2 regions of the Thermotoga sp. genome follow, and region 2 is predicted to be linked to the other one. Evidence: predicted binding sites of a transcription regulator. Region 2 holds the regulator's gene; the other holds the start of a gene.
The links. Region 2 encodes HrcA, which represses chaperone genes, less so after heat shock. Its sites were predicted from a motif close to ATTAGCACTCNNANNNTNNGAGTGCTAAT; they were not measured.
Positions count from the first base shown of each region.

Region 1 (4,197 bases), on a different contig from region 2:
TATGTCTTGAGATTTTCTACTTGAAGCAAGGGTTCTTTCAACTCGATCCCTCCTTAGAGTTTGAGCCTTGGATCGAAGGCATCCCTGAGGGCATCTCCCAGTAGATTCCATCCGAGGACGAACAAGACCATGGCGGTTCCCGGATAAACGAGAGCGTACCAGTGTTTTCCGATCTCCATCATCCAATCTCTGGAGTAGCTGAGGATGGATCCCCAGTCCGCGTATCCCTGGGGAGCCCCAAGACCGAGAAAGCTGAGCACAGCAGCCGTTATCACCAGAGATCCCATGTTCATGGACGCCCAAATCAGAACGGGGAAAATGGAGTTTGGGAGCACGTGTTTTAGTATGATGAGAAAGTCTGGCACACCGATCGCCTTTGCCGCGAGGACGAACTGCTCTTCCCTCACTTGCAAGATGTTTCCTCTTATGAGCCTCGCTGCTCCCATCCAGCCGAATATGATCATTGCTATCATGACTTTGTCCAGACCCGTTCCAAGAACTGTCGTCAGAACAACAGCGGCTATCAGGAACGGGATGGAGAGGAATATATCGGTGATCCTCATGAGGAGTTCGTCTACCCATCCTCCGAAATAACCAGAGATGGATCCTATCAGAATCCCTATTAGAAGCCTCGCCAGAGTTACTATTATTCCTATTTTGAAGGCGGTCCTTGTTCCCCAGACAACACCGTAGAATATGTCTCTTCCACCTATGACACCAAACGGATGGTAATCCACTCCACGTATTGGTTCTCTGTTGGGATTCTTCGTGATAGCGTCCGTTTTATGGGTGGGAGGCTGTGGACTCTGATTCCAGCTTACAACAGGCATCAAGTAAGGATCTGGTAGTTTCATCCTCGTGAGTGGATGAACGGGAGGTGCGATAATGGGGGCGAGGATAGCCACCACCGTGAAAAAAAGAACCAGGGAAAGTCCTATAACCGCAGATGGGTCCTTAAAAAATCTCTTCAAGATCCTCTTCAACTCCTGATTCACGTCATTTCACCTCTCATCCGAGTCTTATTCTGGGATCTATGAGAGCGTAGAGTATATCTATGATGAGATTTCCTATCACTAGGATCGTGGAGAAGAATAGAGCTGAGGCCATGACGGACGCGTAGTCGAGCTGAAGAGCTGCCTGTGCCGTGAAACTTCCTATCCCTGTTCTATTGAAGACGGTCTCCACGATCACCGTTCCAGAGAACAGCCCAATTACCATACCACCTGCCACCGTGGTAACGGGAATGAGGGCGTTTCTTTTGGCGTGCTTGTTTATGACCACATCTTCTGAAAGTCCCTTTGCCCTGGCTGTCCTCACGTATTCTTTGTTCAAGACTTCAAGCATACTGGATCTTGTGATCCTCAAAAGATACGCCCACCAGAGCCAGGAAAGAGTCAGGATGGGACCGATGAGGTGCTTCAAACCGTCCCAAAAAACGTCGAACCTTCCGTTCAACAGAGCGTCAATTGTGATGAGTTTCGTGTAACGGTGGAATTCGGGGGATCTGATCACCTCCTCAGCCCATATGCTGAGATTTCCAGGAGGGAGCCAGTTTAGAATGCTGTAGAATATCATCAAAACGAGTAGGCCGAACACAAAATCCGGAAAAGACCAGCCCACAACGGCGAATATTCTGATGAAGTGATCCAGAAATTTTCCTCTGTGCACGGCAGCCTTCACACCTAACCAGATACCAACGAATATAACCGGGAATATGGCATAGAGCGCGAGTTCAACCGTATATGGAAGTCTCTTCAAAAGAGCGTCTTTCACAGGTTCTTTCCCAACGAGTGACCATCCGAGGTCTCCTCTCAGGGTGTTGAAAAGCCATTTGCCATACCGAACCACGAAGAAATCGTTCAAACCGTACTTTTCCTTCAAGGCATCCATCTGTTCTGGTGTCAGTTTGTCCAGCATGTTCGGATTCACGTAAGCGGCCAGCAGTTTGTCGGGTCCAAGTGACTGGATCATCGAGAACACAATGAACGTTACACCGAGGAGTATCAGGGGAAGAAGAAGCAATCTTCGTATAACGTATGCTGTCACAAAGTACACCTCCTGGTCGATTTTCTTGTACCTTCATATGATTATACAATACTCTGAACCTTCCCGGGGAGAATGAAGTCAAGGAAAGTGGTATAATTATTATGGCAGAACCAGGGGGCGAATGGGTTCGACGGGGATGGAGTCCCCTGGGAAGCGAGCCGAGGTCCCCACCTCCTCGTAAAAAAGGTGGGAGTTCGAATAAGTGCCAACGAACCTGTTGCTGTTGCCGCCTAGTAGATAGGCGGCCGTCCTCTCCAAGGTTGGCTGGGCCTTGGAAGAGGGCGTGAGAGAACCAGCCTACCGATCTGGGTTCCGCCTTCCGGCCCAGATTGGGAAGGTACAGGAAGGCTGTGGGAAGAGACACCCTGCCCGTGGGGGGTCCTTCCCGAGACAGAAAACACGGGCTGCGCTCGGAGAAGCCCAGGGGCTTCCATCTTCGGACGGGGGTTCGAATCCCCCCGCCTCCACCAGAAGAAACGGGGGTGCTTTAAGCACCCCTTACGTTTTTGGAATGTGGTTTTAAACATCGTTAGCCCGCGTTTAATTATATCGTAATTTTTCTGTCATTCTCTCTTAAATTGTTGTGCTTGAAGTCGCATGGAAAAAGTTGTATATTTATATTAGCAGTCATGCATCGAGAGTGCTAAAAATTTTCCAGAGGAGGGATGAAGCATGAAGGTGATACCTCTCGGCGAAAGATTGCTGATTAAACCCATCAAGGAGGAAAAGAAGACCGAAGGAGGAATTGTGCTTCCGGATTCAGCAAAAGAGAAACCCATGAAAGCTGAGGTCGTTGCGGTAGGAAAGATCGATGATGACGAGAAGTTCGACATTAAGGCTGGGGATAAAGTGATTTTCTCCAAGTACGCTGGTACAGAGATAAAGATCGATGACGAGGACTACATCATCATCGATGTGAACGATATACTCGCGAAAATCGAAGAGTGAGGGAGGTGTGAGATATGCCGAAACTTCTGAAGTTCGACGAGGAAGCCAGAAGAGCGCTGGAAAGAGGAGTAGATAAGGTTGCAAATGCGGTGAAAATAACTCTTGGCCCAAAAGGCAAGAACGTTGTCATCGAGAAATCCTGGGGCTCTCCGACTATAACGAACGACGGTGTTTCCATAGCAAAGGAAATCGAGCTCGAGGATAAATTCGAAAATCTTGGAGCCCAGCTTGTGAAGGAGGTTGCCTCCAAGACCAACGATGTTGCTGGAGATGGAACGACAACAGCGACGGTTCTCGCACAGGCGATGATCAAGGAAGGTCTCAAGAACGTTGCGGCGGGAGCAAACCCAATCTTGCTCAAAAGGGGTATAGACAAAGCAGTTGAGAAGGCTGTTGAGGAGATCAAAAAACTCTCGAAGAAGCTCTCTGGAAGGGAAGACATCGCTCATGTGGCGGCAATTTCTGCCAACAGTCCTGAAGTAGGAGAGCTCATCGCCGAGGCCATGGACAAAGTGGGAGAAGATGGTGTCATCACCGTGGAAGACTCCAAGACACTTGAGACTTACGTAGAATTCACCGAAGGAATGCAGTTCGACAGGGGATACATCTCACCGTACTTTGTAACGGACGCAGAGAAGATGGAAGTCGTTCTGAAAGAGCCATTCATTCTCATCACCGATAGAAAACTCAGCGCCGTGAAACCTCTGATACCGGTCCTCGAGAAGGTTGCTCAGACAGGCAAACCACTTCTCGTCATCGCCGAGGATGTCGAAGGGGAAGCGTTGACCACGCTCGTTCTCAACAAACTCAAGGGAACTCTTCAGTCCTGTGCAGTGAAGGCACCTGGATTCGGCGAAAGAAGAAAGGCGATGCTCCAGGATATAGCGATACTCACAGGAGGGCAAGTGGCGAGCGAAGAACTCGGTATCAATCTTGAAGACCTCACGCTCGAGGATCTTGGAAAGGCCGACCTCGTGAGGGTTAAAAAAGACGAAACTATCATAATCGGCGGAAAAGGTGACCCCGAGGCCATCAAAAAGAGAATTGCCCAGATCAAGGCACAGATAGAGGAGACTACTTCCGAGTACGAAAAAGAAACTCTCCAGGAGAGAATGGCCAAGCTCGCTGGTGGAGTGGCCGTCATAAAGGTCGGAGCCGCCACTGAAACAGAGCTCAAGGAGAAAAAACACAGAATCGAAGACG
Region 1 covers NZ_JAGGZH010000014.1:26,116-30,312, forward strand. The annotation lists gene J7K79_RS01125 (ABC transporter ATP-binding protein) at 1-41, opposite strand, end outside; gene J7K79_RS01130 (ABC transporter permease) at 54-995, opposite strand; gene J7K79_RS01135 (ABC transporter permease) at 1,009-2,046, opposite strand; RNA gene ssrA (transfer-messenger RNA) at 2,160-2,516, shown strand; gene groES (co-chaperone GroES) at 2,719-2,994, shown strand; gene groL (chaperonin GroEL) at 3,009-4,197, shown strand, end outside.
Region 1: a site for HrcA is predicted at 2,666-2,694, ahead of groES (co-chaperone GroES). Genes of this name have one in related genera too.

Region 2 (4,197 bases):
ACTGATGAGGAACAGACTGGGAGATCTTTTGAAGCCACCTTGCTCAAAGGCAAAGTACGAAGATTTCAAGTGGAAGAAGGAGAGGTTCGTTCTGAAAGAAGGGGAAGAACTGATGGTGGCGGGACTGGGGTGGTTGAGCGTCAGAAGAGGACCCCTGACAGTGGAAGTTACCGTCCCGGAAAACGTGAAGCTCGTTGTGAGAGAAGCCCTGGTGAATCCAAATCGTTAAGCAACAGGAATACCTCTTTTTTTTGCCAGATCCTCCAGGATCTTTCTTTCCTCTCTTGAAAGGCTCTTTGGAATTTCAACGTGTACGTTGACAAGGAGATCACCTCTCCTGCCGTATTCACTCGGTAGACCTTTCCCCTTCAGTCGGAAAACCGTTTCGGGCTGTGTTCCAGGTGGTATCTTCAACATGGTTGTTCTACCCTCGGGAAGCGGGACTTCGATGGTCGTTCCCAAGATCGCCTGGAGGTAATCTATCGTGATGTCGTATACTAGATCTTTTCCGGATTTCCTGAACCTGCTGTCGGGTCTCACTCGTACAGTGATCACCAGATCACCGTAAGGCCCTCCATAATAACCCGCGTTACCCCCGCCGGGTATTCTCAGACGCGCACCGTCTTCCACGTTTGGTGGTATTTTTACCGTTCTTCGCACCTTTCTCAAAACCCTTCCACTTCCTCTGCATTCGTGACACAGATCGCGAGGAACTTTACCTGTTCCACCACATTCGTCGCAGGTCCTTTCACTGACGAAATATCCAAAGAACGACCTTCTCTCTTCTCTGATCCTTCCCGTTCCACCACAACGAGGACAATCAATGTATCCTGAATTCGGCTCCACACCTGTTCCACCACATCTTGGACACGTCTCATACCTTTCGTACTCGATGGGGATCTCCACTCCGTTGATCAAGTCGGAGAGACTTACCTCTACGGTGTAGTGTATGTCTTCTCCCTTTCGGGCGTATTCTCTCCTCTCCCTTTGACGGGACTCTTCACCGAAGAACACGTCGAATATGTCTCTGTTGAATATGTTTTCAAACTCCCTGAATACGTCTTCGAAGAAGCCACCACCGGTTTCTGCTTCGTGGCGAATGGGTTGTTCTCCCACGTATCCAAAACGATCGTACATGGCTCTCTTCTGAGGATCGATGAGGACTTCGTAAGCTTCCTGGATCTCTTTGAAGCGCTGTTCAGCCTCTTTTCTGTTCTCCGGATGCCTATCGGGATGCCACTCTTTCACCAATCTTTTGTACGCCCTTCTTATTTCTTCCTGTGTGGCGTTCCTTGGAACGCCGAGAATTTCGTAGTAATCTTTCCTTTCTCGTTTCATAAGGAATCACTCCTTTTTACTAGAAGATTCCTCTTCCTTCTTTCTCGGTTTCACAGCCACCTTCACTTTCGCCGGTTTCAGAACCTTCCCATGGAATTTGTAACCGTTTTCCACCACTTCGAGAACGGTGTACTCCTCCACATCGTCCGTTTCGACCCTTTCAACTGCCTCGTGTTCGAACGGATCGAAGGTCTTGCCCACTTGAATCTTCACAAGTCCCTCTTTCTCAAGGGTGTTCAGGAGCTTCTTGTAGATCAACTTCACACCCTCGTAGAAGGATTTTCTGTGCTCTCCTTGGTTCAAGGCCCTTTCGAAGTCATCGAGTATGGGAATCAGTTTTGAGATGAGATATTCATTTGCGTTCCTTATGAGTTCTCTTTTCTCCTGGGCAACCTCTTCCCGGTAATTTTCGTACTCGGCCTTCAACCTTTTAGCGTACTCCTCGAGCTCTCTGTATTTTTCTTTCAATTCTTCACATTCCTGGGAAAGGTTTTTTCTTTCTTTTTCAGACATTCTATCACCTCCTGGCCGCCGAAGTGAAATATTCTGAAAGTCGATTCAGCACATAGCTAAAGATTTTGTGGTTCCTGTCGTACCTGGTGACTTTCGAGGTGAAGAGATGAACACTCCCGATCGGTGATGGGCCTTTGTAATATCTACCGGAGAAAACGGCAAACTTTTCCAACTTTTTTTTGCCGATCTCTTTTCCTATCTTCACTGTCACATCTTCATCATTCTTTACCAGGCTTTCCAGAAACTGGTAGTCCTTGGTCTCTTCTAAAAGGTGCTTTATGTCTTCCAAAGAAAGTGCTTCATCCTTCAAAAGATTTTCAAAACCAACGTCCATGTATCTTTCCAGTTTTTCGCTTATCACAGACTCTATTAGTTTGAGAATACCACTCCCTCTGAGGATTTCCACCTTTCCAGTCAGTACATCTCCTATGGTTTTCCCTTTCAAAAGAAAATTCAGCTGTTTTTCTATCCCTTCCCAGTTCAAATTCTCATGGGTTCTGATGGGAGTGATCTTCGATATACCGAGTTCTGTCAGCATGGAGAAAATCAGGTAGTCTTCAGATACCGGTATGAGCATCACTCTGAGTATTTTCAAATCCCTGGGATTAGGTCTTTCTATGAGCGCATACCCTTCACTCAACCGGGCAAGGAGACTCCCAGCCAGAAGCAGAACCTTTTCTGGGTCTGCAAGCGGGATGGATTTGAAGGTATCCACTTCCAGGTTCAGTTCTTCAGTTTCCTTTGAGAGTTTCACCATTTCCTCGTAGTAGAATCTGAGTCCTTTATCCGTTGGAACTCGGCCTGCAGAGGTGTGCGGTTGGTATATGTAACCAAGGTATTCCAGTTTCTTCATATCATTTCTTATGGTAGCGCTGCTAAAATTTATATTGCTTACCTCGAGAACTCTCTGTGAACTGACTGGTTTTCTGTTTTCTATGTACTCTTTCACTATGCAGTAAAGTACTTTTCTTTGCCGATCGTTCAGTCTTTTCTGGAATTTACTCTTGTTCGAGAGTCTTCTCATTTTTAGCACTCCTTTCTTTCGAGTGCTAATAATAGTTTAGCACACATCTTGGGAGAATTCAAGGGCGTGAGAGAAAACGAAGGACTTGATTTCCAGATGAAAAATTGCTACCATATTATACAGGAGCCGAGGTGGCGGAATGGCAGACGCGGCTGACTCAAAATCAGCTGGGGGATAGCCCCGTGCGGGTTCAAGTCCCGCCCTCGGCACCAGAAGGGGCTCCATGAGCCCCATTTGTTTTTAATGAGGGAGGTTGATCGATGACCAAAGTTGTGAAAGTGAATCCCGTCTTTCCCAGCGAAGAGTCTTTGAAGGAAGCGGTTGATCTTCTGAAAGGAGGAGAGGTCGTTGTTTTTCCAACAGAGACTGTTTACGGAATAGGAGCAGACGCTTACAACGAGAAGGCGTGTAGGAAGATCTTCGAGATCAAGGGAAGACCTGCGGACAACCCTTTGATAGTCCACATATGTTCCTTCTCGCAACTCGATGAAGTGGCGAGCGGATACGAATCTTTCATCGACTTCCTGAAGAGGTTCTGGCCTGGCCCTTTAACAGTCATACTCCCAAAAAGATCTCAACGGATCCCCCCTGTGGTTACCGCGGGACTTCCCACGGTGGCTGTGAGAATGCCGGCCCATCCGGTTGCATTGAAGTTGATAGAAATGCTGGGTGATCCCATCGCTGCTCCAAGTGCGAATCTATCTGGAAGACCCAGTGCGACGAACGTGGACCACGTTGTAGAGGATTTCATGGAACGGGTGAGATTGATACTAGACGCGGGAAACACACTGTTCGGCCTGGAGTCTACCATAATAGATCTATCCAGGGAAAAGCCCCTTCTTTTGAGACCGGGACCTGTAGAGATCGAAAGATTGAAAGAGATCTTTCCAAGCCTTGTTGTACCGGATTCTGTGAAGAAGGGTGTGTTCAAAGGAAAACCACTGGCACCGGGTATGAAATACCGCCACTATGCACCTTCAAAGCCGTTGGTACTCGTGGAAAATCTCGAGAAGATGGGAAATGTTCTGGAAGAATTTCCCAATCACGTTGTGATATGTGTTGAAGAGAGGAAGGATCTGTACAATGACAGGATTGTTATGGGCTCTTTGAAAAATCCCTACAGCATAGCTCAGAACATGTTCGCGGCCCTCAGAGAAGCAGAAAAGAGTGGAAAAAAGTATATAATTGTTGAGGGACTGGAGGAGAGGGGAATACTCCTCGCAGTGATGAATCGACTGAGAAAAGCAGCCTCCAAGATTGTGAGGTGAACTGTTTAGATGGATAAAACCCAGGGACGAACTGATAAGTTGCTTTTGCTTCTT
Region 2 covers NZ_JAGGZH010000083.1:11,703-15,899, reverse strand. The annotation lists gene yqeH (ribosome biogenesis GTPase YqeH) at 1-229, shown strand, start outside; gene dnaJ (molecular chaperone DnaJ) at 226-1,338, opposite strand; gene J7K79_RS05340 (nucleotide exchange factor GrpE) at 1,345-1,851, opposite strand; gene hrcA (heat-inducible transcriptional repressor HrcA) at 1,856-2,875, opposite strand; tRNA gene J7K79_RS05330 (tRNA-Leu) at 3,001-3,087, shown strand; gene J7K79_RS05325 (L-threonylcarbamoyladenylate synthase) at 3,136-4,143, shown strand; gene J7K79_RS05320 (cell wall metabolism sensor histidine kinase WalK) at 4,153-4,197, shown strand, end outside.